Regions from separate parts of the Paenibacillus sp. YSY-4.3 genome, predicted to be linked through region 2. Evidence: riboswitches for the same ligand, from Rfam matches in the RefSeq annotation. Region 2 holds a riboswitch; each other region holds the start of a gene.
The links. Region 2 has a riboswitch for cobalamin ahead of ACYUJT_RS15970 (DUF4430 domain-containing protein). Riboswitches for the same ligand answer to the same signal wherever they lie in the genome.
Positions count from the first base shown of each region.

Region 1: another riboswitch for cobalamin. It lies ahead of ACYUJT_RS14675 (LysR family transcriptional regulator); the one in region 2 lies ahead of ACYUJT_RS15970 (DUF4430 domain-containing protein).
Region 3: another riboswitch for cobalamin. It lies ahead of ACYUJT_RS07925 (anaerobic ribonucleoside triphosphate reductase); the one in region 2 lies ahead of ACYUJT_RS15970 (DUF4430 domain-containing protein).

Region 1 covers NZ_BAABMC010000004.1:69,437-79,372, reverse strand. The annotation lists partial or broken gene ACYUJT_RS14700 (DNA-binding transcriptional regulator) at 42-167, opposite strand; gene ACYUJT_RS14695 (serine hydrolase domain-containing protein) at 504-1,931, shown strand; gene ACYUJT_RS14690 (helix-turn-helix transcriptional regulator) at 2,211-2,939, shown strand; gene ACYUJT_RS14685 (aldo/keto reductase) at 3,040-3,993, shown strand; gene metE (5-methyltetrahydropteroyltriglutamate--homocysteine S-methyltransferase) at 4,435-6,705, shown strand; gene ACYUJT_RS14675 (LysR family transcriptional regulator) at 6,726-7,667, opposite strand; cobalamin riboswitch at 7,899-8,103, opposite strand; gene ACYUJT_RS14670 (DUF6953 family protein) at 8,837-9,073, opposite strand; gene ACYUJT_RS14665 (sialate O-acetylesterase) at 9,469-9,936, shown strand, end outside.
Region 2 covers NZ_BAABMC010000004.1:345,049-354,984, forward strand. The annotation lists gene ACYUJT_RS15940 (endonuclease/exonuclease/phosphatase family protein) at 1-48, opposite strand, end outside; gene ACYUJT_RS15945 (glycosyl hydrolase family 8) at 220-1,374, shown strand; gene ACYUJT_RS15950 (diguanylate cyclase domain-containing protein) at 1,586-2,461, shown strand; gene ACYUJT_RS15955 (hypothetical protein) at 2,507-2,659, shown strand; gene ACYUJT_RS15960 (glycosyltransferase family 2 protein) at 2,652-3,947, shown strand; gene ACYUJT_RS15965 (acyltransferase family protein) at 4,118-5,182, shown strand; cobalamin riboswitch at 5,246-5,443, shown strand; gene ACYUJT_RS15970 (DUF4430 domain-containing protein) at 5,617-7,389, shown strand; gene ACYUJT_RS15975 (S-layer homology domain-containing protein) at 7,507-9,867, shown strand.
Region 3 covers NZ_BAABMC010000002.1:208,460-218,395, forward strand. The annotation lists gene ACYUJT_RS07910 (ABC transporter ATP-binding protein) at 1-741, opposite strand, end outside; gene ACYUJT_RS07915 (cell division protein FtsQ) at 762-1,634, opposite strand; gene ACYUJT_RS07920 (MurR/RpiR family transcriptional regulator) at 1,846-2,676, shown strand; cobalamin riboswitch at 2,816-3,048, shown strand; gene ACYUJT_RS07925 (anaerobic ribonucleoside triphosphate reductase) at 3,237-5,213, shown strand; gene nrdG (anaerobic ribonucleoside-triphosphate reductase activating protein) at 5,210-5,728, shown strand; gene ACYUJT_RS07935 (ribonucleoside-diphosphate reductase subunit alpha) at 5,981-8,314, shown strand; gene ACYUJT_RS07940 (ribonucleotide-diphosphate reductase subunit beta) at 8,779-9,810, shown strand.

The DNA.
Region 1 (9,936 bases), 280 kb from region 2:
TAATAAAACAGCTTCCCCGACATCTGCAGTCAGTGAAGCTATTATAGTTGATAATATTCCGTTAACTCCGACGCAATAGCAACAAGCTTTGCCTTCAAGCTCTGCGGTTCGATGACTTGAATCGATTTCCCGTAAGGTAGAAGAAAATTCGGAACATAGTTATAAATTCTTCCTCAGATCCACCTTGCACTTATTACATTATATAAGAATTTTGGCGATCTTGATGAGGGTAGTTTCGGAGGGACCCATTCAGAATAGAGAATTCCTACTCGCCTAATAAATACAATTTCGCCCTATAGATGATACGGCTCACCATATCATCTATAAAGCGAACTTAATTCCTAGCAAAATAGTTCGTAGTAAGTAGAAGATTATGATAGTAATCCCATTTTTTATATCGTATGATTCTTCACATACAATAAGATTTTGCAATAATAAGCTTCATAATATATATCTTATTATTTATATTTTCCGTACGGGAGTTTTTTCGGAATGGAGAGACTATGAAAAAAAATATTGTCTTTGTGATTGCACTACTTATACTGTTCACCCGATTCACAACTCCAAGTTATGCATTATCAGATTCCCAATCTGATTCAATACAAACCTTGTTGGATGATGCAAGCCGTATATCAGGTGTCCCGGGAATGTCAATCTCAATACTTGCGAACAATGAAGTGCTTTTCTTTTCTTCCGGGTACGCAGATCGTGAAAAGGGACTGCCGGCAAGTGAAAATACTCTATATGAACTGGCTTCGGTAAGTAAAGCTTTTACCGGCATGGGTATTCTGCTGATGGAAGAACAAGGACTGCTGTCAATGTCAGACCCTATCCAGAAATATTTGCCTTGGTTTACGTTAAAGTATCAAGGGAAACACGTTGATATGCAAAGTATTACACTCAATAACTTTTTACACCATACTAGCGGCTTAACAAATGGCAGTCACAGTCAAAACATTCCACAAGGCAATACGCCGGATATGTTGCAAAAAACCGTAGAAATGCTCGTAGATTCTGAATTGTCGTTCTATCCTGGTAAGCAGTATAATTACGGAACTGTTAATTATGACGTATTAGGTCTGGTTATTGAGATGGTGTCGGGACAAAGCTATGAAGACTTTATGAGGGAACAGGTATTTCAGCCGTTGGGTCTTCACCAGACGTATGTTTATAAAGAAGATGCTCAAGCCACCGGACAGTTGGCACAGGGCTACCGTTCTTCCTTTTTTATGACAACTCCATATAACGCGCCGGATTATTCCGGGAATAAACCAGCAGCCTACATCATTTCTTGTACAAAAGATATGGCGCGTTGGATGGGCATACAGATGGGTATTGTGCAGGACATACCCGAAATATTCCATACGGTTATCGAAAAATCACATCAAGGTGATATGTCTGTTCCGGCTGTCAACGAAATGTATTATGCGGCGGGCTGGTCGGTAAACGCCAACCAAACGATTATAGAGCACCCAGGGGGCAATCCCAATTTCGGAACCGAAATGGTCATACTGCCAAATGAACGAACAGCCATCTGCTTGCTGACCAACGGAGCAAATATCAATAGAAGCATGGTACTAAAAGTTAAAGATATACTAGACGGCAATCTGACGCAGTCATATGGAATAAGCGGCACACAGCTTTTGGATATCATTTTGTCGTCTACCACAATTATTCTTTGCCTATTGGCTGTTCTGTTCTTTTTCTTAGGATTACGCAGAAGGAAAACGAATGAGCGGCAGCCAATGACAAAAAAGCGAATAATCGTAACCGCTGTTTTGCTGGTTGCTACGATTGTCCAGTGTATAATGTGCTGTGCATTAGATTGGTCAACGATACTTATTTGGCAAACATATAGTGTTCTTACAGCTTTGATTTCGTCGGCATTATTAGCAGCAAGCATTACATGGTTTGTATACACTCAACGATAAATGCCTCGCTCCGAAAATAAGCATTTCATTCGTTCGCTTATTGAAAAAACGCGAAGATTTATTTTAATGAGTGAACAATATCAGCAAAAAGGAAGTGCCAGGGCACCCCCTATTTTTAGCCGTCACTTATGGTATGGTTCACCGTATCATCTATAGAGCGAAAGCTGATAACACAGTGAATTGTTAGCTATTATAGTACAATTGTTATTGTTTTTCAAAGCTATTCTTTTGTTATCCAATGAATGGCGCAATACCAAACTTTAAGGTGGTGTTCGATCCATGACTGTTACGAACAGCAAGGCAAAAGCGATGGGGATGTTTCTCAAATCACGCAGAGAGCGGCTTTCTCCGGAGGATGCGGGCTTGGAGTTCACGAGCGGGCAGCGGAAGACGCCTGGATTACGTCGCGAAGAAGTCGCCGTACTAGCAGGTGTAAGCGTCACCTACTATACATGGCTTGAACAAGGACGGGATCTGACCCCTTCCAGAGATGTGATCGACTGCATCGCCCAAGCTCTCCGATTATCTCCCGCAGAGAAAAGTCATTTATATCAGTTATGGAACCCTCATGCATCCGAGACGCCTCTTGCGACACGAGCTGTCGTGGATCCACAGATACAGCAGATTATCGATCAGCTGGCGTTCCCTTCTCATATCACGAATGAGAGGACCGAAGTGCTCGCTTGGAACAAGGCAGCCCAGGAGATGTTCTTCGACTTTGCCTCTATTCCTGTCCAAGAACGCTATTTTATTCGTTTGTTATTCGAAGATACGGAAATGCGCAGTCGTATTGTGAATATAGAACATCTTATTAAGAACAACGCCGAATTCGAACGAATCTGGAAACAGTACGATGTTCAACTAAAAAAAGTAAACCGGATATTTCTACAGCCCCCCGGTGTCTATCAATCTTATGACATCCAATCATTGGTTAATCTAACTGATAGCCCGGATATCCACATTTGCATTTACACACCAATTACGGATGATCCAGCTGCAGACTGTTAGTATTTTTACTAGTAAGAACGTTGTGTGGCTGCCTCAATAAGGATCGATTAGAGTAGGTTTATATTCGAAACATCCTAAACCAGAAATGAGGGAGCCTATGTTGCAGCAAAGAAAATTAGGGAACGAAGGACTTGAAGTGTCAGCCCTCGGCCTCGGAACGATGATGATGCCTGATAACGATGAATCCGTGCATACTATTCAGGGAGCACTGGATATGGGCGTGACGATGTTCGATACGGCCGACCTTTATGGGACGGAATATCTGCTAGGGCGGTTCGGTGAAAATGAGAAGTTTGTCGGACGTGCCCTTAAAGGCCGGCGCGATAAGGCCGTTATTGCAACCAAATTCGGCATCACGCACGGGCAAGGACCGAAAGGAGACCCCGCCTACATTAAGAAATCCGTTGATGCCAGCCTCTACAGCCTGGGACTAGATTACATTGATCTCTATTACCAGCATCGCCCTGATCCGAATACTCCCATTGAAGAAACGGTCGGCACGATGGCTGACCTCGTTAAGCAAGGGAAGATCCGATATATTGGCTTGTCTGAGGCGCCAACCGATATCATCCGACGTGCTCATGCGGTACATCCGATTACCGCAGTCGAAACCGAATATTCCCTTTGGAGCAGGGAACTGGAGGATGAAATCCTCCCACTTCTTAAGGAGCTGCGTATCGGCCTAGTCCCTTACAGCCCGCTTGGCCGCGGCTTCCTAACCGGCCAGATCAAGAAATTCAAGGATTTACCGGAAGACGACTATAGGCGCTATTACCCACGGTTTCAAGGCGAGAACTTCGCCAAGAATGTTGAGGTCGTCTCTCTAATCGAGAGAATGGCCTCCAATAAAGGCTGTACTCCCGCCCAATTGAGTCTGGCCTGGCTCCTGGCACAAGGCGAACAGATCGTGCCGATTCCGGGAACGAAACGATTGGATCGTGTGCAAGAGAACCTCGGCGCGCTGCAAGTGAAGCTGACAGCCGAAGATTTGGCAGAGATTGAACGTATCTCTCCCAAAGGCGTGGCCGCAGGCAACCGCTTCGGCGCCTTCTGATAAAGCACTCGGCCTTCCTATATCAGACTTTAGCCGTACGGGTAACCCTCCGTACGGCTAAAGTTAATTTATTAGTGTAATACTTAATTCTAAATCCAATCATTAAAATAATCTGCTACAAACCGAATCTCGCTCAGGGCTCAAGCATCCGATCAATGCACTCCGTTGATGTTCGCGGTGCACCATTCCGACGAAATGATGGAGAGTTTGATGAGATCCGCCAGCTCTATGGGGTGATTGGTTGTATAGTCTTTTAACTTTCAATCCCTACTAATTGCGTCATAAGTTGTGGTACGGGGGTTACAGCGTAACATAGTAACGGCAAAATCAATGGCAGACTATAGCAAAAAGCTATGCCTCTATATAGTTTTTAAGTATTTACCAATAGCAGCTTCCACGCTCTATAATGAAACCAACATACCACATAAGGAGCTGTTATAATTGAAAACATCCATCATCGGTTATCCGCGAGTTGGCGCGCTTAGAGAGCTTAAATTCGCATCCGAAAAATACTTCAAAGGCGTACTTCCCGTCGAAGAACTGCAACAAACGGCAGCTCAGCTTAGATCGGCAAACTGGAAGCTTCAACAGGAGAACGGCATCGATTTCATTCCGTCCAACGATTTTTCCTTCTACGACGGACTGCTCGACACAGCTTGCTTGCTTGGGATCATTCCGCAAAGATACCAAGCGCTCGGCCTAAGCCCGCTGGAGACGTATTTCGCAATGGCGAGAGGATATCAAGGCGACAAAGGCGACGTTAAAGCGCTGGCGATGAAAAAATGGTTCAACACGAACTACCACTATATGGTGCCAGAAATCGACGATACAACAAGCATCCGTTTAGCCGGATCGAAGCTGTTCGACGAATTTACGGAAGCAAAACAGCTCGGCATCGCAACCAAGCCTGTGCTGATCGGAGCATTCACCCTGCTCAAGCTCGCGAGATTCACCGGCTCGAAGAAAGCAAAGGATTTCGTGCCTGCGGTTGTCGAAGCTTATACGGCTCTCCTGAACCAATTGAACACGCTGGGCGCAGCATGGCTTCAACTGGATGAGCCTGCATTGGTAACGGATTTGACTGCGGAAGATATCGCGCTGTTCACGGAGCTTTATAACGGTATCCTGTCCGCCAAAGGAAGCATAAAAGTTGTCGCGCAAACGTATTTTGGAGACGTTCGCGACTGCTATCAGGTGCTTCAAGCGCTGCCGTTCGACGGAATCGGCATCGACTTCGTCGAGGGCAAGCAGTCTTTGGACCTCGTGCGCAAGCATGGCTTCGCAAGCGATAAGGTGCTGTTCGCCGGTGTAATTAATGGCAAGAACATCTGGAAAAACCAATACAAGCAGACGATTGCCCTCGTTTGCGAGATCGGCAAGCATGCAGACCAAGTCGTGCTCGGCACTTCATGCTCGCTGCTTCATGTCCCATACACGATTAAGAACGAAACGAAGCTGACGGCGGCGAATAAGCAATATTTCGCGTTCGCGGAAGAAAAGCTGCGCGAGCTTGCAGAACTTAAGTCGATTCTGGAGCAAGCGAGCCCTGAAGCCTCTGCTTTTTACACGGAGAATGAGAAGCTATTCAGTGCTTCGCGCCTCACGAACGACAACTCGGTACAGAAGAGAGTGGCGGAGTTGACGGACGCCGACTTCACGAGATTGCCTGCGTTCGCTGAGCGTGAAGCCATTCAGAAAGCGAAGTTCAATCTGCCGCTGCTGCCTACGACGACGATCGGCTCGTTTCCGCAAACGGCTGAAGTCCGCGCTAACCGTTCAGCCTTTAAGAAAGGCAACATCACCGAGGAACAGTACAAGCAATTCAACTTTGAGCGGATCGCGGAGTGCATCGCACAGCAGGAGGAAATCGGAATTGACGTCATTGTCCATGGCGAATACGAACGCAATGATATGGTCGAATACTTTGGCGAATGCCTGGATGGCTTTATTTTCACAGAGAACGCCTGGGTGCAGTCTTACGGAACGCGCTGCGTAAAACCGCCAATCGTATGGGGCGACATTAGCCGCAACAAGCCGATTACGGTAGAATATTCGGCATTCGCGAAGAGCCGTACTAACAAACTGGTCAAAGGCATGCTGACGGGTCCGGTAACGATCCTGAACTGGTCGTTCCCTCGCGAAGATATCAGCCTGAAGGAAAGCGCTCTTCAGATCGGTCTTGCCATTCGTGACGAAGTACTCGATCTCGAAGCCAACGGCATTGAGATTATCCAGATCGACGAAGCTGCATTAAGAGAGAAGCTTCCATTGCGTCATTCGGACTGGCAGAGCGAGTACTTGAGCTGGGCGATTCCTGCCTTCAGACTTGTACACAGCGGAGTTAAAGCCGAAACGCAAATTCATACCCATATGTGCTACAGCCAGTTCAGCGACATCATTCGCGATATCGATGCGATGGACGCCGATGTCATTACGTTCGAAGCGTCGCGTTCGGATCTAGCCATCATCGATGCAATTAACGAATGCGGCTTCCGTACTGAAGTCGGCCCCGGCGTATACGACATTCATTCGCCTCGAATTCCTAGCGTCGACGAGCTTAAAGAAACGCTGGGCCACATGCTCGACAAGATCGAAGTCTCCAAGCTATGGGTTAACCCGGACTGCGGACTTAAAACTCGCGGTGTTACGGAAACGTGGGCCAGCTTGGAAAACCTTGTCCAAGCAGCCAAAGAAGTAAGAGCAACGCTATAATAACGTACAAGAGGATGGGCTCAGTCGAGCTCATCCTCTTGGTCTATGATCGGGTAGCCGAATTCCGTAATGACGGTTTTGAGCTTCATCAAATAGGCGGCAGCCAGCTGGCTCAAGCTCGCCTTTTGATTCACGATGTAACCTACCTTTATGTTCTCGTCCGTACGAAGTCGTACAGATTTGATTTGTTCCCCGTTCAGATCCTTATTCAGTACGCCTGAGCTAATCGTATAGCCATTAAGCCCGATCAACAGGTTGAATAACGTGGCACGGTCACTGACCAGTATTTTCTTCTTGTACGTTCGCGTGCTGAGTATTTCCTCCGCGAAGTAAAAGGAATTATATTCACCTTGCTCAAAGGCCAAACACGGGAAGTCATCCAAATCCTCGATGTCCAGCAGCGACTTAGAGGCAAGTGGATGCTCCTCACTGATAAATACGTGCGCTTCCGCTTGGAACAGCGGATGAAATCGCAGATCGTTGTCCTTTAATATCTTTTGAATCACCTTTCGGTTGAATTCGCTGATATAAATGATTCCGAGCTCACTTCTCATATTCCGTACGTCTTCGATAATCTCGTGGGTACGCGTTTCGCGTAGCGTGCACTCGTACTCATCCACTTTAAGCTCCTTCAGCAGTCCGACGAAAGCCTGCACTGAGAAGGCATAATGCTGTGTTGAGATCGAGAACAGCTTCTTCGAAGGCTTACGATTCATGTACCGCTGCTCGAGAAGCTCAGCTTGCTCTACGACTTGCCTAGCGTAAGATAGGAACTCCGCTCCGTCGCTGGATAGCACGATTCCCTTGGACGATCGAAGGAAAATCTCAATACCTGCTTCCATCTCGATTTCTTTCACCGCATTGGATAAGCTCGGCTGCGAAATAAACAGCCTCTTTGCCGCTTCGCTTATCGAGCCGCAATTCACGATAGTCAGAATATATTTCAATTGTTGTAAGGTCATTGGAATACCCCCTTCACTAATCATCTTCTGCACGCCACGAGACTTTTCCCGCTGACTAGCCTAATGAAGCAATTTGCTCACCCATAACGGCATAGTGGTACACGTCTTAACGTGTTGTGTCTGCTAGCAACAATAAAAGGCGTCTTCCCTGTGAAAAACATAGGGAAAGACGCCTGCATAATCGTATATTATGACGGTTCATCTAACACCTTCCTATCTCCCGTAGGTACAGCAGTGCTGTCAGAACAGGCAGGTCTCCTGGCTCCGGAATCGTCACTCGGCAGCGGCCTTCCCAATCCATGTAGATCAGTGGCCGGTTGAGCTGCCTGCTCCTCCGTTACAGTGGCGGGACCGCGTCGGTATTGCACCGAACTTCCCTTTTAAGTCAGAACGACAAGCACGTCGCCGATCAGACACCTGTTCTCAATTATGCAATTTATACAAAGTTAATGATACCTACATCTTACTCGACAATTAACGATAAAAACAAGAGCAGCAGATGGCGATCAAAAGACCGCGCTGTATCGTAAAAATAAAAAAATCCGCGTTTTAACGCGGACTCGCAACGATATATCTTCATGCGCACTACTTGCGGGTCGTTCGCAGTTCCTATTCCTCATCTTCATGTTCGCATTCGACTTCAGTGAACTGATTTAACGGAAACAGAGTAGGAACCCTCCGGCCTGGCATCTTGATAAACTCGACAAAGTTTCTTCCAACACGGATGAGTCTCCCGTGAAGCTCACCGATGTCTTCTGCGGTAGCCGTCAAATCAAATGGCTTTGTCTTTTTAACAAGTTGGTTAAGGACAATAAAGAAGGAGGTTTGGGCACACCGTGAAAATTGGCGAGGCAACCCGTTTTACGCTGGCTAAATGGGTCCGGGGCCCAAAATTAGTTTTGCCCCGACACCCCAATTTTCGCCGTCACTTATGATACGGTTCTCCGTGCTACCTCTTGAGCCTGGGTCCGACAGTAAGTCAGTTCATTGGAGGGTTCGGCAAGAACTTGTGGCGGCGAGAAATTAGTAAATCTTATGTTGGCATCCCCACTAAGCGAAAAGATTGATTAAGTTGCCATCAGGGTCTTGCACGATCACGTAGCGTTATAACAAGCGACATGCGATAGTAGGCATTGTAGCAGCTCCGGTCTACTACGGCCAATGCCTCCTCAGGTCCAAGCCCAAAAGAATCCGTCGCGGTCCCAAGCAATTCTGCCGCCGTGGAGTTTGCGGAAAGCCTTCTTCACTTCTTTAGACAGCGATGTATTTCCATTCTCATTCACGAATACGAATTGTTCGCCGAAATGGGTCTTCACATATTCAATCGCATCGGTCTGGTATAGCGTTCCCGTAGACCTGATTTCCTTGACCATCCATTCAGCCACTTCCTGTGCGGTTACTTCCATAGGATTATTCTCCTTTCTACTCGCTTGCTGTCACAACTATAGCAATCCTCACTCAGCTTCTCATATTCTACTTCCGAGAGCTTATTCTTAAAAGTTTCATGAAATAGATAGAGTGAGGAAGACATAGGCATTTCCCTTGTTTTAAAATACATTTTTCCACTATGCGAAAAGGGAAGATTCATCTAATACTCTTCATTCTAGGATTCTAAGTTTTCTTCAAAGTCTTCAATATATTTTACCAAAACAGGGCTTTCCAAACCAAACATCTCTTCATTTACAACATAATGGGGTTAGATGAAGTATTGAGCCCTCTTAATAGACAATAGTCTAATTAGACTATATAATGTTTTTAGACCAATTAGACCGTAATAGTTATGAAAAGGAGTAAAGATTAAATGATACAATCATTTTTAATGTTGGGTCAGTCTAATATGGCAGGCCGTGGATTTTTGCATGAAGTCGACCCTATCTATCATGAAAAAATAAAAATGCTGCGTAATGGACAGTGGCAGATGATGACAGAACCGATTAATTATGACCGTCCGATTTCCGGTGTAAGCCTGGCGGCGTCTTTCGCCGATGCCTGGTCGAAAGCCAACCCCGATGAAGAAATTGGTTTGATTCCTTGTGCGGAAGGTGGCAGTTCCTTGAATGACTGGCATCGGGAAGGCATCCTTTTTCAACATGCTTTGTCCGAGGCTCGCTTCGCCTTGCGGTCCAGTCAAATCTGCGGAATCCTTTGGCACCAGGGTGAGAGCGACAGTTATCGTTCGCTACATGAAACTTATTACGAGAAATTAACCCTTATCATCGAGACCCTAAGAAACGAATTAAATCTTGATGAGGTGCCGTTGATCATTGGC
Region 2 (9,936 bases):
AGGCAGCAGAGCGGCCATACCAATCCACAGTCTCCAGCGTTTTGCCACTGCTTCTCCTCCTCGTTATTTCTATGTATTTATGCCATTCCTCTTCATACTACTGAAAACTTACCATGAAGTCAGATGAGGTTCCAGACTTAGTTATAAATACTTACAGCGTGTTTAGAGAATATAGGATAGAATGAAAGTGGAAATCCAAGATTTAGGTCATTGGTTATAGTGAAATTGGCTAAAAAGGATTTTGTACCCAAACGCGAGAAGGTGAGAATAATGACCGTACGGCGCTATAGCTGGACAAAGCTGCTGATTGTATTAACGATAGTTGTATTAGGATTATCCGCTGCCGTCGGCGCGTATTCCAAGGAGGAGGCCGTGAAGAATACAGGCTCATCCACAGAGAAGTTCATTACGAAGCATATGACGAATGCGAATGGAACTATAGCCACCTATTTAAAGCCGGGAACCTCAACCGATCCGGATATCGTGGCTGGGCGCGAGGCGCTTTCCGAGTCGTTGGGATTTTGGATGCAATATGCCGTAAAGAAGCGGAATCAAACGTTGTTTGAGCGCAGCTACCAAGTTCTGAATAGCCGATTTTTGACGTCGGAGAACTATATTGTCTGGAAGGTAGAGTCAGATGGCCGGGTGAAGGTAAATACGAATGCGCTCGGTGATGATTTTCGTATTATCGGCAGTCTGCTGGAGGCATCACGGCTTTGGAAGAAGGACGAATATTTGGCTACAGCAAGAGAAATCTCGGATACGCTGCAGATGTACGGGCAGAATGAAGGCTACTTCGTCGACTTCCATGATTTCGCGAGGGATGAATCTCCAACGACGCTGAGCCTGGCTTATGTGGATATAGGTGTGCTTAAGCTAATGAAGGATCACCAGCTTATCGATTCAGGCACTTACGAGCAATACGTTCGTTTGCTATCCGAAATGCCGGATGACGGCGTGTTCTATCCAGTAACCTTCGATGTTCAACAGCGGAAGTATGCATTCGATGGCCATGTTAATCTTATCGATCAATTAATTATAGGCATTCACCGTGCAGAGATGGGCAAGAAGCCGACCGCCCTTATCTCTTTCTTGAAAAATGAGCTCCGCCAGCAAAAAACCATCAAAGGACGCTATAACCGGGCAACCCGGACGGCAGAGGTCTCTTATGAATCCCCTTCGGTGTACGGCCTTGCCATACTGCTGGCCTTGGAATGCGGAGATAAGGAATGGGCTAAGCAGTTGAACAAACAAATGATTTCTTTTAAAAATAGGGACGAATCATATTCTGGCGGGTATGTGTTTAGTAAGAACACCCACTTTTTCGATAATATTCTTCCATTGCTTGCCGAGACAGCTTTACAAAATCCTTAATTTAGGGTAATTGTTCAGAAAGTGTACAGATTCAGTTTGTAGAATATAGTATGAAAAGATCGAAATATCCGTTAGTTCCATATTTTATATACTGCTGTGCCACGGGCACTTCTCGTATGAGCTCATATGGGAATTGCCTATTTTTTTACATCCATGGACTGTCTGCGAGAACTTCCCATGGGCCGATCACAACATAGAAGGATGGTTAATTATGAGGGCCAAGATACCGACACATCGCATTGCCTGGGGCTATATCCTGCTTATTTTGGTGGCGATCGTACAGCAGTTTCTCGTCTTTCTCAATGTTTATCTTGAACAGAGCTACTCCGGGGCGGAATTCGCATTTAGCATGGTGGCCTTGGCGGCGCTGCTAATCGGGCTGATTCTTCCGCTTGGGGTATCCGTCGTTGGGGTGTTCGTGTTCCTCGTCAGTTATTTTGTATGGTTAGCGACTTATGCGCGCCTGGATGTTTTGGCATTCTCGTGGATTTTGCTTATTCCGGCTAATATCGGCATTGCTGCTGTGATCAAGTCGGCGCTGATTCGCAGCAAAGTCGTCATCCAGCGCTTGGAGGAGCTGGAGCAGCTTACACCGCAGGTTGATCTGGATACGGCGCTGGGCAACAAAGAGGCGCTGGCCGAAATTGTCGTCAAGCAGTCCAATTTGGCCAACAGGTATTCGGATCACTACAGCTTCTGTATGGCGATGTTCAAAATCGATTTTCTATCCCTGGTGCAGGAATCGCTTGGTTCGCAGCGTTATGCTCTGCTTCTGCTGGAGCTATCGAATATTATTCAGACTCAGATCCGTTATGAGGATTATAAATTTTCCCTGGAACAGGGCAGGTTTATCATTTTGTGCCCGATGACCAACCATGAATTTCTGCAAGCGATGACGGATCGGATCAAGCTGGCCCTGATGGACGTTCATTTCCTGGATAAAAAGGGGCATCCCCTTAAGCTCGTCATTCGTGCGGGAGCGATCGCGTTCCAGAAGGATCAGTTCAGCAAGTATAAGGATATCGATGCGGTCATCGCTGCACTAGAGAGACATACCGAGACGGATTTGATTGGGGAGTACATATGATTTGCTAGACGGATTACCCCGGATGCGGGAGGGAGGTGGCAGGATTTGCTTATGGCGTCGTACATCGACTGGTTCATTCCATTATGTACTGGAGTTAGCTTCATATTCGCGGTGACTGTTGTGATTCTGACGGCTGCTACCCTGGTGTTCCGGGCCAGAGTGAATAAAAAGTATGATCGGGGGAAATTCAGTGGCTGATTTATTGTTGATTCTGTGTATGGTTAGCATCTGGATCGCCGTGTTCCAATCGATCATCATCATGATCGGGGCCATTCGCTTTGTATGGCGGCAGAGCACAACGCCTTTGGTAATGCCTACCGATTTGGAAGGCTTCCCTACGGTAACCGTGATGGTTCCGGCTCATAACGAAGAGCTCGTCATCGCGGCAACAGCGAGGCATGTTCTCCATCTGAACTATCCCGAGCATAAAATACAGTTTATCGTCGTGGCGGATAACTGCACGGATAATACGGCAGGGCGGCTAAAGGCACTTAAGGCACAGCCCCAGTACCAGCATCGGGACTTCTTCATTATGGAGCGCAAAGGAACGGGCGGCAAGTCGGGCGCCTTGAATGATGCGCTGGAGCATGCCACCGGAGAGTGGATTTGCATTTTTGACGCGGACGCTGCGCCGGAGAAAAATTCGCTGCTCTTTCTCGTGCAGAAAGCGATGGAGGAGCCGGAGTTGTACGGGGCTGTATTTGGCCGTAACAAAGCCCGGAACCGGGGCCAAAACTTCTTATCTAGATGCATTAACCTGGAGCTGGTGACGATGCAGAGAGTGCTGCATACCGGCATGTGGGAGCTGTTCAAGCTGGGGACGATTCCGGGCACGAATTTTATTGTCAAAACATCACTAATCAAAGAAATCGGCGGTTGGGACGAGCAGGCGCTTACCGAAGATACGGCCATTTCGTTTGAAATCCTCTCAAGAGGCCAGCTCATTGCGCTTGCCCCGCAAGCCGAGGCTTATCAGCAGGAGCCTGAGCAGCTTTCCGTATATATGAAGCAGCGCGAACGATGGGCCAAAGGGAATTATCAGGTGGTACTGGATAATTTCCACCACTTGTTCAAGCCTTCGAGCTGGCGCATCAAGCTGCATGTGCTTTTCTTTACGGCCAGTTATTTCTGGTTTCTGATTACGATCGTTATCTCCGACCTCATTATTGTCGTGAACATTGCTTATTGGCTGATCGCTCTATTTAAGCCGGAGGTGTTGTCTCCCTTCCAGTTTGAGGGCGATGTGTACATTTACCTGATTATCGCCTGGGCGCTGATGTATTATTTGTATGTGCTGCAGATCAACCTGGCACTGGCTTCCGATATCGGGCAGAGCAACGTCCGCAATTTTGTCTTGTCCTGTATTACGTATTTCACATACGCACAGCTCTTCCTGGTCATTTCGCTCCGTGCCTCTTATAACATGATTATGGATAAGATCATGCATAGGGAAAGCAAGTGGTATAAGACGCAGCGATTTGATTAGTCTGCAATTTAAATCTATTAACAAGAAACTGAGGCCGCTCCCATGCTAAGGTGCATGGGGGTGGCCTCTTCAATGATTTCATGCACTTTTTTTTAGAATCGTCCGTATAGCCATTCAATTATCAAGACCTTCTATGGTAATGTACTAGTATGAAGAAGATAAATACTACGTTGACAGGGCTTCGGGGTTGGCTTGCAATCTCGGTAGTCATTTTTCATATTTACGGCTCGTCGATCCTTGAGGGGTACTTAAGGGAGTATCCTCGCAGTCATTGGAGTTATTTCATCAATTATGCTGGTCCGATTTCCGTTAATCTGTTTTTCGTCATCAGCGGCTATCTCATTACGCAGACGCTGCTTCGGCACGGGACGGTAAGGAAATTCGCTTTGAACCGAATCCTTCGGATTTATCCGGTGTTTTTGCTAATTCATATTCTCATATTTGCGGCAGGGCCGTGGATCGGCTATAAATGGATGGACAATATCGGTTTTGCCAGCTATACGGTTCATTTTTTCTCCAACCTGCTGCTGCTGCCAGGCGTATTTCCCCTGCCTATTGCCCAAATCGTAGCCTGGTCATTAAGCTATGAAATGGCGTTCTATCTCATGGCGGGCCTGATTTACATCATTTATCGCAGGAAGTCGCTTCCTGTATTTGTTAAATCTATTCTTTTAGGCATTATGCTGCTAGTTAGTGCGATGCTCATATACTATCACCCGGACATGCTGTTCTTTGTCGTGGGTATCGCCTCTTATTTTACAGAGTCGTTTCTGCGCAGGGTGTATCCTTACAGGAGAGCTTTGTATCTGAACGGGATAATATTATTCGGGCTCCTATATATGTGCTATCACTATAACGCCAGGCATGTGTATATATTGATTCCGTTAATTATTAGCTATTTTTTCTTTCAGTCCATTTTGCGGGAGCACGGGTTAATGTCCCGGTTTTTGCAGCTTCGCCCGATGCAATATTTGGGGAAAATCAGCTACAGTCTGTATATGTGGCATACGATGGTTATGTTTCCGCTCAAAAGAGTGATCCCCAAGCTGAGCATGCTTGTTCATCAGCCTTGGTTGGCATTTGCCGTATACGCTGCATTATCGCTGATCATTTCTATTGTAGTGTCGCATCTATCCTACCAACTTATCGAGCTGAGGCTAACGAGTTATTTGAAGAAGCGGCTGGGCAAGAACAACTCCAACGACACGTCGGCTCAATTGCCGTTTTCGCGATAGCAAGGCAGAAAAACCTTTGTCTAATCCCGTGAAGTCTGATACAATAACCCGGAATCAACCAATTTAATATTTTACTTATACGGTGCTGCCCATAATTTATTATGAAGCAGCTTAATAGGGAAGTTCGATGAAAATTCGACGCGGTCCCGCCACTGTAACGCGGAGCTGACTATCGTAAAACCACTGTTGATCATCAACGGGAAGGGGATAGTTGAAGCGATGATGCGAAGCCAGGAGACCTGCCGTGTAAGAGCTCTGTGATTTCTCACGAGGATGAGATGGAGATGTTTATTCGTGCTGCTGCCGTCATGCTTAGTCATTGGAGCGGCCGAGTGTGTATAGTGTTACACGGACAAATCTTCAGGAACATCTTTCTCTACGGGAAAGGTGTTTTTTTGTTGTCCACAAAAAACAATGGTAAAGGAGAGCGGACGTTGAACAGTTGGAAGAATGGGATGAAGAGAAGCTTGCCCGTATGGATGAGCTTCGTGCTGTTGTTGTCTCTAGTAAATCCTCAGCTCGCCAAGGCGGCAGGAGGGGCAAACAACACTCAGTTGAACAGTATGATTGCGAGCACCATGGATTACTATGCCAAGCAGTATAGTGATGCTAGCTCGACGAAACGAATCGAGTCCTGGTGGGAGCTCGTGGCTATATGGGGTGCAGGAGCAGATCTGCAGGATGGAAAATGGAGACTGCCTTCCTGGGAGACGACAGCGCCTAATTTGGCGGCAAATAACACGGGTACCGAGCATATCAGATACATATTTGGGCTGCTGGCTATGGGGAAAGATCCAGCGCATGCTTGGGAGACGGATCGAAATTTATGGGCTGAGCTTGCTGCGCAGCAGAACCCCGCTACGGGGGCGATCGGCGGCGTTAACAAGCACATCTGGGCCATGCTTGCCTTGGATGCCGGAGTCAAGCTCGGTGCAAACGTAGGCACATGGGATGATGCGGCGGCGAAAAAGGCTCTAGACTATTTGCTGTCTTGCCAGTACGCGGACGGCGGGTTCGGGTTAACGCCAACCGGGTCGTCCGGCGATACGGATATGACCGGCATGGCGCTGCTGGCGCTTGGCAATTATCAGGGGCAAAGCGCAGTGGACAGCGCCATTCAGCGCGCAAAGGAGCTGTTGAAGCAGCGGCAGCTCGATAATGGCGGGTTTAACTCACCTGGAACATGGGGCTCCGGTGACAACTCGAACAGTCTGTCTACTACGGTCTCTGGTCTAGTGGCCGTAAGCGACGATGCACTATCCTCCGAATGGATCAAGAACGGCCATTCGGTATTGGATGCATACGCGCTGTTCCAGATGGCTGACGGCTCCTTCAAATGGAAAGCTGCCGATGCGAGAATGAACAGCATGTCTACAGAGCAGGCGCTTATTGCGCTGCTCGACATCCAGCATGGGCAATCGACATGGTATCGTATTGCTGAAGCTGCGCCGGTTCAGCCTAGCATATCGGCACAGCTGCAAGTGACCGGAATGGACAGCGAGCTTTACGCTTCTCAGATAGTCACAGTATCACCGAACGGCGGGGAAGTTACGGCGCTTGATGTTATGAAGCAGGGTCTTGATACCGCTGTGCCGCCGATTAGTTACAGCATTACGGGCAGCGGGAGCAATGCTTACGTCACGGAGATTGGCGGACAAGTCGCAGGAACTTTGGGCGGCTGGGACGGCTGGATGTACACCGTCAATGGGGTTGCTCCTTGGGTCGGAGCGGGCGAATATGTCATTCAGCCCGGCGATCAGGTCCATTTCTATTACAGCCGCTGGGCCAGCATATCGGCGGCAGCGCTGGAAATTAGTCATGGAGCCTCGAACCCTGCGATTGAAATCAAGCTGGTAGGGGATACGTTTACGCCAGCTGCAGGGCAGGTAAATTATTGGCTTATCGACACCGGCACAACAGGGCTGCAGGTTGCTGGCGTAACCATGAGCAACAACCAGCAAGCTAACATTGCTTTTGCAGGTCAAGCTGCTGAAGGCATAATTACCGTACAGGCATTGGCTGGGGCTTTAGCCGGGCAGAGCGAAAGCGAGACGGTGAGTGTCGTTGTTCCAGCTTCCGCTGGGCCGGTTCACGAACGGATTATTTATGTTCCGGACGGCGAGACCCATTTCGAGAACGGGTCATATGGAGACCCGTTGACGGAAGACAAGGTCATCCTTGAGTTCACTAGAGCGCAATTGCCGTAGGTAACTTCAGTTACGGACAGTACGTATTTCGATATTGCACCGGATACCGAGGTCCGCTCATTAGGCTGGAACCGCCAAATTCAACTGCCTAGCAAGCTGAGCACCACGGATGGTACGTTGATCAGTAAGGTAAACGACAAGTTGTCCTTAACGAATGAGGAACTTACTCAGATTGCAATTCGTGTGAAGGTAGGCGGCAGTGACAGAATTGATTTCAGCCGTCATGTAACTTTGAAGCTGATTGGGCAAGGCAGCAGGCATGCCGGCTGGGTCGGCAGCGATGGAAGCTTTAATCCAATTCCGAAATACAACGATTCTTCGGTAAGACAGGATGCAGTTTATGCCTATGCGGATGATCATGGCGATTTAGTCATCAAGACGACGCATTTTACGGAGTTTATTGCTTACGACTTGAAAACTAAGGATACTCCTGGACAGGGCGGTAATCCTGGCAACGGAGGTACCAATCCAGGAAATGGCGGAGCTCCCGGCAATGGGGGTGGCACGCCTGGCACTGGTGGTAACCCGGGTGACGGGGGCGGCGTAGTAACTCCACCGGCTACCCGTTCAATTACTTTGTCTGTAGAGAAACATACGATTGGCGAAGGAAACATTGTTTCGTCTATGGCAGTTACGCTCCAGGATGGAGATACCGCATTTACAGTCCTAAAGAGAGTACTGCAAGGGCGCGGTATTTCTATGAATTACATTGGTTCTGATGCTACCCTTTATGTACAAGCGATAAACGGTTTAGGCGAGTTTGACAAAGGGCCGTTGAGCGGCTGGATGTATCAGGTAAATGGGGTATTTCCAAATTACAGCGCAGGACTGTATACGCTGCAGAACGGCGATGTTCTTCGCTGGCGTTATACTACGAACCTCGGCAAAGATCTTGAAGAAGAAGACGCCGGAAACGGAGCACCGGGTGCCGGGGCGCCTGGAGCTGGCGGTCCTGCTGGCATCGGCGTGGCCGAAGGAGCTTTAGGACAGGTAGCAGTGGCAACGCCGGAGCAGCAAGCGGCTTCCCTGGAGCGCATTAAGGCGGCGATTGCTAATGCTTCGAACTGGATTTTGAACAATCGCAGCTTCGCTAAGCATGATAATTTTAACGATTGGGACGCTTTAGCGCTGGCTCGCTCCGGCAAGCAAGTGCCTGCGGAATATTATTCGGTACTCGAGAGCCATGTTCGTGAGAAGAACGGCGAATTCCGCTTAGTGACAGACTATGAACGCATGGTACTGGCCGTCACCGCAATCGGGAAGGATCCGCGCAGCGTGGCCGGGACAGATTTGCTGGAGAAAATCTACAACAATGCGCGCATGACGAATCAAGGCACGAACGGACTCGTATTCGCCTTGCTGTCTCTGGATGCAGCCAAGGCTGATATTCCAAACGATGCGCTGTGGACGCGGGATAAGCTGGTCGCTGCGGTGCTGCAGCAGCAGAATTCCGATGGCGGATTCCCGATCAGTAAAGAGTCCAACGGCCAAAGCGATATCGATATGACGGCCATGGCGCTGCAAGCCTTGGCGAAATATCAGGACCGCAAAGAGGTTAAAGCGGCTGCGGAAAACGCGCTGGCCTGGCTGTCGCAGCAGCAGTTGGCAAGCGGCGGCTTTAAAGCGTGGGGTGTAGAAGCGAGCGAGAGCATTTCGCAGGTGATTATTGCTCTGTCCAGCCATAATATCCCGCTGGATGATCAGCGGTTCGTGAAGAGCGGCGGCGATCTGCTTACAGCGCTGCAAGCATATGTGAACAAGGATGGCGGGTTCGCCCATACGGCAGGAGGAGCCAGCGATTATATGGCAACCCACCAGGGGCTAATGGCACTTGGCGCGTATGAACGGATGCTGAAGAAGCAAAGCACGTTATTTGATATGTCCGATATACAAACTGCCGTCTCTGAGCCGGCTCCAGTTGTCTACGGCGATCAAGCCTCCATATCTGCATGGGCCAAGGGAGCGGTTGAACAAGCAACTGAGCTGGGCTTGATGGCAGGTACGGGAGCGGCGACGCCGCAGTTTGAGCCGAAGCGTGGTTTGACCCGTGCGGAATTCGCGGTGCTGGTCGTCAAGCTGGCAGGCGAACAGCCGTCTGGGAATGCGGCGGGCTTCAAGGATGTCAGCCAAGACTCCTGGTACGCCGGATATGTAGCTGCGGCTAAGGAGAAAGGCATGATTTCCGGTTTGAACGAAAGCCAATTCGGACCGAATCAGCAAATTACAAGACAGGAAATGGCTACGATTCTTGTGCGCATGCAAGGGCAATTGCTGCCAAATGCAGGGGATAGCACAACCTCGAACCGCATTCTCAAAGACCGTGAGCAAGTATCTAATTGGGCTGCCGCTTATGTGGATTCGGCTGTTCAATCCGGGCTCATGTCGGGAGACGGCGACTATTTCCGGCCGCATGAGCAAGTCACTAGAGAAATGGCTGCTGTCGTGATCGTGAAAATGCATGCCATGCTTAATCCATAGCATTAACTGGGAGAAGGAGACTTAAGCCTCCTTCTTTCCCTATTTATACGATTATCATAGCTTGGGGTG
Region 3 (9,936 bases), on a different contig from region 2:
CACAAGCGCCTCCTCTACCGGCTTCGACCATACGGCCCGGCCTTGATCCATCAGCACGACCTGCCTGCAATACTCAGCAATAAACTCCGTATGATGCTCGATAACGATGATCGTTTTGCTATGCTGCTCGTTCAGGTGGCGCAGCAAATCGTAGATCTCCCTGGCATGGCAAGGATCAAGCTGGGCCACGGGCTCATCGATGATCAGGATATCCGGATCCAGCGAGATTGCTCCGGCAAGTGCCAACTGGTGCTTCTGCCCCCCGCTTAATTGCCAGATGAACTCTTTCGGATCCACCGTTAGATCCACCAAACGCAATGCCCGCAGCCCGCGCTCCCGATAATCCTCGAACCCGTAATTCAGCGGAGCAAAGCTGGCGTCGTCCAGCACCGTAGGACGGATAAGCTGATTCTCGAAATCCTGGTAGACGTAACCGACATGGCGCGACAAACGGGCAACATCATGCTCCAAAGTCTGCAGCCCGTTCACACGTACGCTCCCCTCAAAATCCCCGACATAATAGTGGGGAATCAATCCGTTCAGCGTCTTGCACAGCGTCGATTTCCCGCTCCCGTTGCCGCCGATGACGGCTACGAAATCACCGCGCTTAATCTGCAATGACACCCCGTTAAGCACCGGATCCTCCGCGCCCGGGTATGTAAAAGTCACGTTATCGATCGATACGATCCAATCGGGCTCTGCTGTCTCCGCCTCCTGCAATAGAGTCCTGTCTTGATACATGCCCTAACCTCCACTATAGTTTAGATCCCGGTGCCTGCCGTACCCGAGCGTTTTCCCCTGCGAACCAGCATCCAAATCGTAAGGCATGCCACCGCGGCGGCAGCGCCGATGCTTACCCAGATGAACCAGCCGCCGATGCTTTCCAGGAAGTCGGCATCCCATTCAACAAGCGCCATATCCGATTCAGCCAGGAACTCAGCAACTGCAGCCAGAACGGCCAGTATTACGGAAACGACGATTAATCTGGGAGCCATAATTTCACCGAGTGAATATTTCATCTTATTATTTCTAGGCTTCATGCCAAGCAGCGGTTCGATTTTCCCATATAAACGAGGCACAAGGTACAACGTCGGCAGCAGCGCGAACAGAATGCCTGAGAACAAAACATCGTTTAGAAAAGCCACTCCTTCAACCACCACAACGCTTTGCGCTAATCCCGGCACCGCCTCAAACTCCTCCACACCGATCCATACTTTGGCGATATCGACCGCGCAACTGATAAATTGGTGAATGACGACTCCCATCATCGCTGCGACGCCAACCTGTCTGCGGTTCTGAGGATCGCTCACCAGCGTCCCGGCGATGAACATTGCCAGTGAGAACCCGATGAACTTCTCCAGCTCGCCAAGTCCGCCGAATTGCCCTAGCATGATTTCGCCGAAGATGACTTCGCCAAGCGCCGCCCCGACCGCCGCATAGAACGGATGGAACAAAATGCACAGCGTCAGCGGGATGAACGCGAAGTATTCGACCGACAGTTCGATCGGTCCCAGCTGAACCGACGGAATCAGTTCGGTGATCATATTCGACAAACCGTACAGCGACATCGATAGAATGAATACCATCATTTTCTGGGACTGGGTTAATACATACCTTTGTTTTAATTGAGCCACTCTAGCTTCCCCTCCTGGTTTCAGATAGCTCCACTATAGGAGGGAAATATTAATGCTGCTTCTATATCTTGTAAATCATATGTAAAAATTATTTCATGAATTTATTTAATGAAAAAAATATATCATTCCTTGCTAGATTCTCATTACCGCCCTCGTGCGGATATGTTAATCTAAAGCTATCCATTCAACCGAAGAAAGAGAGGCCACCCCGATGAACTTGGACTGGAATTTAGAAACCTTATCCCCAGGTCAATATAAAATTGCCGACTATATTCAGAAAAACATGCAAACCGTCCTCTTTCTGACCGAACAAGAAATCGCGGACAACTTGGGACTCAGCATCGCTTCCGTATCGAGGTTTTGGCGTTCTGTCGGTTTTAAAAATATTAAAGATTTCAAAAACCAGCTTCGCGAGCATTTGGAAGTTACCCCTGCCGCCAAGATGAAAAACATCATGGATAGAGCAAACGCGGCGTCCTTTCCAGGTCAATTCCTTGCCTCCAGCATTGAGCATCTAGAAGGCACGCTGCAGCATTATTCACAGGAAGCATTTGACGCCGCTGTTGATGCACTTGTCACGGCGCGCAGAGTATATTTGTATGCCCCGGGTCCCTCGTCCGGTCTGGCCCAGTTGATGCATTACCGCCTCAGCCGCTTCGGCCTGTCCATCCATCACCTTGATCGCGGAGGCAGCGAGCTGTTCGAGGATCTGCTCCATATTACAGGCGAAGACGTCGTTGTCCTCTTCGGCTTCGTCCGATTGCTTCCAGAAGCCAAAGTGATCGCTGACCATGCCAAGCAATGCGGCTACCGTACAGTACTCATTACCGATCGCCTTGTCTCCGACTTCTCGGGCCAAAGCGACGTAACCCTGTATGCCAGCCGGGGCGAGATTTGGGAATTCCATTCGATGATCGCCCCGACCTTCCTGGTAGAGAACCTGATCGTCGCTACCGGGATGAAAAACCAAGAGCAGCACCTGCGCAAATTAGAACAGCTGAACCACCTGCGCAAAAAATACGACCATGAATTGCCGCGATAAATGTTCACAATTTTTCTTCATCTCCCACTCGCCGCATCAGGGTTGCTTTCACCAGTTTTTTCATACTTTTTCATCACTCGGCTGGTGAAGTTGTCTGTTTACAAACACTACATATTGGGGTAATGTAAGTTGCAGACAACCAAATATAGTGGAATCGGGTGATCCAGCCCTCTATTGATCGGCTGGGGCTTAAAAGGGAAGTGCGGTGCAATTCCGCTGCGGTCCCGCCACTGTGACCGGGTGCCTGCAAGAGCTCACCAAGCTCTTTGCAGCACTTTACTGACAAGGGCCACTGCAGATGCTAGCCATCTGCGGGAAGGCGTCAGCGAAGAAACCGGAAGCCAGGATACCTGCCCAATTCTGTATTGACACCAAGTACCAGATGAACCTGCGAGGAACAGGTAGGTGTCCGCTTGCAGCTTACATATGTATCTATCCTGTATCTAATGGATGATCCAAGCAGTTCTTCCAACGCGCATTCGGGCATTTCCAACCTTGCACAGTCGGAAATGCCTTTTATATGGTTGTAATGTGTAGTTTTTCGGGAGGGAAACTTTGTTATGGCGATTATGAACCCGGTTTATACAAGCCGCCAAGACATGCTGGAAGAAGTTATTACATTAGGAGAAGAGATCGTTGCGAGCAGCAATCTTGAAGTGCTGCGGGAGAACGCTAACTTGAACGGCGAAAGCTTCTCCGGCAAGATGAGCAAATTCGGCAGCGAATACGCGAAATGGTATGCGAACCATTTTGTCATGCCTAAACCACTCGTTCAGGCCATTCAAGACAATGTCGTCTACGTACACGATTTGGATCAATATGCGATCGGAACGACGAACTGTATCTTTATTCCGTTCGATAAGCTGCTGCGCGAAGGGTTCAACACCGGGAACGGCAGTGTAAGGCCGCCGAATTCAATTATGACGGCGATGGCGCTCGTGGCGATTATTTTTCAATCCCAGCAAAATGCGCAATACGGTGGAGTATCCGCCAACAAGCTTGATCATGACCTGGCGCCTTATGTGACCAAATCCTTCATCAAATATTTCCGCAAAGGCTTGGACTACTTCGAAGAAGGAGACAAGGACGCCGAGTACGGCCTCATCACAATGGCTCGCTCCGATCTGCAAGCGCAGTATCCAAGAGCTTTCAAATATGCAGTCAAAGAGATCGAAGGCGAAACGCTGCAGGCCGCCGAGAGCCTCATTCACAATCTCAATACGATGTCGAGCCGGGCGGGCGGACAAATTCCGTTTACGAGCATCAACTACGGCACCTGCACGTCGATAGAAGGACAACTCGTCATCAGCTCCCTGCTTGCCGCAACGATGCGCGGACTTGGCAGCGGCGAAACGCCGATTTTTCCAATTCAAATTTTTAAATGCAAGCAAGGCGTTAATCAGCAGCCCGGAGAACCCAATTACGAGCTGTTCCTGAAAGCAGCGGAATGCTCGGCCAAGCGGCTGTATCCGAACTTCGCCAACCTGGACGCCCCGCTCAATCTGATGTACTACAATCCGGCGAACCCAGATACCGAATTTGCCACGATGGGCTGCCGCACGAGGGTGCTAAGCGACCGCTTCGGCCGCAACCGCCTTTCCGGTAAAGGAAATTTGTCCTTCAATACCCTGAACCTGGTCAAGCTGGGCCTGGAACATGGCATTGCGTTAGGACAGCGGCAAACCGCAGATGAACAAGGCTTCTACCGTGAACTGGAACGTTATATGGATATCGCTTTGGACGGGCTGCTGCACCGCTTCCGGATTCAATCGTCCCAGAAAGCGAAGGCTTCCGACTTCATGATGCGCGAAGGCGTATGGGAGGGCGGCGAACATCTGAACCCCGAGGATACGGTGGAAGAGCTACTCAAGCACGGCAGCCTGTCGATCGGCTTCATCGGGGTCGCGGAATGCATGAAAGCCATGTATGGTAAACATCACGGTGAAGATGCCGATGTATATAAGAAAGCTTATAATTTGATCGCCTTCATGCGCGACTATTGCGACCGTCAGAGCGAACGGCACAACCTGAACATTACCCTGTTCGCCACTCCGGCGGAAGGGTTGTCCGGGAAGTTCACCAAGCGAGACCGGGCTAACTACGGGGAAATTCCTGGCGTCGTTGACCGGGAATATTACACGAACTCTTTTCATGTGCCGGTATACTATGACATCAGCGCAGCTAAAAAAATCGAGCTGGAAGCACCGTTCCACGGGCTGTGCAATGCGGGAGCCATCTCCTACATTGAGCTGAACGGCAACGCCCGCAGCAATCCGGCCGCGTTTCTGAGAATCATTCAGTACGCACTGTCGCAGCAAGTGAGCTACTTTAGCATAAACCATCCGATTGACCGCTGCTCGGGCTGCGGTTATGAAGGAATCATCGGCGCTGTTTGCCCATCCTGCAACGCCAGCGAGCAGGACGTCCATATCCGCCGCCTGCGGCGCGTGACCGGATATTTGACCGGGGATTTCCAGACGCGGTTCAACGCCGCCAAGCAAGCCGAGGTCCGCGACCGCCTGAAGCATTCGACATGAACATTTGCGGCTATTACCCGGAATCGATTAATGAAGGCGAAGGACTGCGGGCGGCGCTCTTTATAAGCGGATGTCGCCATTATTGCAAGGGCTGCTTCAGTCCGGCCACCTGGAATTTCAATTACGGCGAGCCCTTCACTTCCGAACGGGAGCAGGAAATTATCCAGGACATCGCCGGCAACCCGCTGCTTAGCGGACTGTCGATTCTTGGCGGCGACCCTTTTTTCTCGGCAGCCCAGGTCAGTGCTTTCCTCGATCGTTTGCGCGAGGCCGCAGGCTCGTTATCCGTCTGGATTTACAGCGGGTATACGTACGAGGAATTAACCGAGGACACGCAGTCACCGGAATACGGACTGTTAAGCCGCTGCCAGGTTCTGGTGGACGGGCGCTATGTCGATGAATTACGGGACCCATCCCTGCTCTATCGCGGCAGCTCCAATCAAAGGCTGATCGACATTCCGGCGAGCCTGTCCCAGCGCGGCATTGTCGAATGGCAGCCAACTTTCTCTTTCTAGCCGACTCTGTTTCTAGTATAATTATAATTTGTGTTCGTTCTATTGACGTCACTGGCGCCAAATCATAACGTGGCTGTTCAAAGCTCTTCTATCGATCAAGATCGTATAATTGCGATCTTTTGAGCCCGCGTATGAAGCGCCTCTTTTTTCGAGGAATAGTTGCAATTTAAGAATTAAAGATTTGAGCATCCAAGATTCGACAATGAATTGGAAGATTAAATATCCCACTTCAGGAAAGCGAGGAATTTTTACATGCCTTCACTCGTAACGAAACCCAACAATCGCCAGCTTGCGTTCGACAATGACCGTCTCGGAATTTACGCCGACCGTATTCTGGATGGATTACATACACTTGACAAGGAGCGTCTGCTGCGCGGCGTCACCGCTAAGCTGAGACATGACTCCGTCACCGGCGAGGAAATCAGCAGCGCCTTTACGATGTCCGCTCTGGAACTCGTCACCAAGGACGAGCCGGACTGGAAGTTTGCCGCAGCCCGCGCCCTGCTCACTACCTTATACAAAAAAGCAGCGGTCAACCGCCGTTACAAAGCGTATCCGGAAGAGCCTTACGGATCGTTCTACCATCTTATTACCGAGCTAGTCAAAGCGGGCATCTACCGCCAAGAATTGCTCGATTGCTATACGAAAGAGCAAATCGATGAACTGGGCGAGCTGATTGACCCGACCCGCGACCTGCTGTTCGATTATATCGGCCTGCTGACGCTCACCGAGCGCTACCTGGCTACCGATTTTGACGGACGCACGATGGAGCTGCCGCAAGAGCGTTACATGGTCATCGCCATGTATCTGATGCACCAGGAGCCTGCAGACAAGCGTCTGGAATTTGTAAAAGAAGCCTACTGGGCTATGAGCAACATCTATATGACCGCCGCTACGCCAACGATGTCCAATGCCGGTAAAAAAGTCGCTGGACAGCTGTCCAGTTGCTTCATCGATACCGTGGACGACTCGCTGGAAGGCATTTTCGATTCTAATACGGACGTGGCCCGCCTCAGCAAAATGGGCGGCGGCATCGGCGTCTATCTCGGCAAGGTTCGCGCCCGCGGCTCGGACATCCGCGGCCACAAGAACACCAGCTCCGGCGTTATCCCTTGGATTCGCCAGCTGAACAACACGGCCGTCAGCGTCGACCAGCTCGGCACACGCAAAGGAGCCATCGCGGTATATCTGGACGTGTTCCACAAGGATATCCTCGCTTTCCTTGACCTGAAGCTGAACAACGGTGACGAGCGGATGCGCGCGCATGACGTGTTCCACGGTGTCTGCCTCCCTGACCTTTTCATGGAAGCTGTCGAGGCTCGCGGCGAGTGGAACCTGTTCTGCCCGCACGAAGTGAAGAAGACGATGGGCTGGAAAGACGAGAACGGCCGCCCGCTAGGCCTGGAAGATTTCTACGACAAAGAGGTAGGCAGCGGCGAGTTCCGTGAAAGATATGAAGAAGCGGTCAATCATCCAACGCTGTCGAGAATTACGATGCCAGCGATCGATATCATGAAACGGATCATGAAATCGCAACTGGAGACAGGCACGCCGTACATGTTCTACCGAGACACCGTTAACCGCGCCAACCCGAACCGGGCGCACGGCATGGTCTACTCGTCGAATCTGTGCACGGAAATCATGCAAAACCAATCGCCAACCGTTGTAGAACAAGAGGAATTAGTAACGAAGGACGGCCAAACCCGTATCGTCGTTTCCAAAATTCCTGGCGATTTCGTCGTCTGCAACCTGAACTCGATCCACCTTGCCCGCGCTGTTCCAGCCGGCGTATTGGATCGCCTCGTTCCGATTCAGACGCGGATGCTCGATAACGTCATCGACATCAACAACATCGAGGTATTGCAAGCCCAGTACACGAACAGCCAATACCGGGCGATCGGGCTCGGCACCTTCGGGCTCCATCATTTGCTGGCCCTGGAAGGCATCCGCTGGGAATCTGAAGAAGCCGTTAAATACAACGATGATCTCTATGAAAAAATCAACTACCTGCTGGTCAAATCCAGCATGGAGCTAGCTATAGAGAAAGGACGCTATCCGAAGTTCGCCGGCTCCGATTGGGAGAACGGCAACTACTTCACATACCGGAATTACACCGACGGCACTCGTGAAGGCAAGTTCGTAACGACCGAACAATGGCGCGAGCTGGCGGAGGAAGTGAGCAAGAACGGCGTGCGCAACGCCTGGATGTTCGCGATTGCGCCGAACGGCTCGACTTCGATCATCGCCGGTTCTACCGCGAGCATCGACCCGCTGTACGAGCTGCTCTCCTATGAGGAGAAGACGACGTACAAAATCGCCAACCCGGCGCCGGATTTGTCCGAGAAGACGATCTGGTACTACAAAACGGCCTTCCTGATTGACCAGCACTGGTCGATCGATATGGCCGGAGCCCGTCAGCGCCACGTCGATCAAGCGCAAAGCTTCAACCTGTACGTGCGCCCTGACATCAAAGCGACGGAATTCCTGGAACTGCATTTACATGCCTGGAAGGCCGGCCTGAAATCGACTTACTATGTTCGCAGCCGCGCGCTGACGATCGAAGAGTGTGAGAGCTGCGCCAGTTAAGGGGATCCCAACCAGGATCCCAACCCACCCAAACCCTCCCTTGTCGTAAGGGAGGGCCCCCGAGGGCCCGCTGCCCTCGGGACTCCCGCAAAGGGGAGTAACGTTGGAGTTAAAGAGGCGCTCCTGCTCGCTGTTCCCTACGGGAATACGCTGTAGGTTTGTGCGTGGAACGCTTTTCCCCCTTCGGGTACGTCTTACTTTCGGCGCACCCGGGCCACCTGGAAACACACTGCGGAGGACTGCTGCTGTCGAGCGCACCCGAGGTAGTTCGTGCAACTGGGCCGCTTGCCGCCCTAACGGGCCCGCTAGAGTGGTCGCTCCTGCATAGGAGCGGACTGCTGCTATCAGCGGTTCATTGTGAGGGCTATGTGCTGGGTGGCGCTGTCCCCTGCGGGGATTCGCTTGGGCTAGTCAGACTACTAATATTTTTAAAATAACATCAAATCTTTGAGGAGATGAGATCATTGCAACTGCAAACGATTTTTAATACGGAGGCACCGAACAAATCAACTCGCATCATTAACGGAGAATCCTCTGGTATCCTGAACTGGAACGACATCCGCATGCCGCATATGTACAAGCTGTACAAAGTACTGCTGCTGAACCACTGGATTGCGGACGAGATTCCAATGAGCAAGGATGCGCAGCAATTTCCGCTATTGGATCCCGAGGAGCAGCGCACGTTCAAGATCAATATTTCGCTGCTGGCTGTTCTGGATTCGATGCAGACGATGTTCGTTGGGGACGTAAAACGTTATTTCACGGATTCTTCGCTTGAGGCGATTTCCGCTATTATCGCTCAGCAGGAGGTCGTGCATAACCAATCGTACTCTTACGTGCTGTCCTCAATCGTATCGGAGCAGGAGCAAAAAGAGATTTTCGAATATTGGAAGCATGATCCCGTGCTGCTTGACCGGAACAAGTTCATCTCGGAAATTTATCAGAACTTCCGTAACGAACAATCGCCGCAGACGTTCTTTGAAGCGCTCGTAGCGGATCTCATTCTGGAAGGGATTTTCTTCTACAGCACGTTCGCCTTCTTCTACAATCTGGCACGCGACCAGAAGATGATGGGTACGAGCCAAATGATTTCCTACATTCAGCGTGACGAGAATCAGCACTGCTACTTCTTTGCCGAAGTGTTCAAACAGCTGCTGCTAGACTGTCCGGAGCTGAATACGAAAGAAAACATCGACTACGTATACCGCACGATCGACCGGGCGGTGGAGTTGGAGACGAACTGGGCGCACTATACGCTCAAGGAAGTCCGCGGCATTGACTTGAACGAATTGTCCGATTACATCAAGTACATTGCCAATAAACGCCTGAGCCTGATGGGTCTTGAGAAAGCATACCAAGGCGTAGACGTAAACTGCATGCCATGGATCAAGCCGTTCTCGGATGAAGCGCTGAACGCGACGAAGACGGACTTCTTCGAAGCCAAATCCCGCAACTACGGCAAGGTCGGCGACGACAACGGATTCGACGATTTGTAAAATAATATAGCACCCCACGAACCGATATTGGCCACTTCCCATCTAAGGGAATTCCAATAGAGATTCGCTGGGGTGCTTTTTTGATTGCCTGCAGTCGGATTCTTTCCAAACAGGCTACTTTAGCCC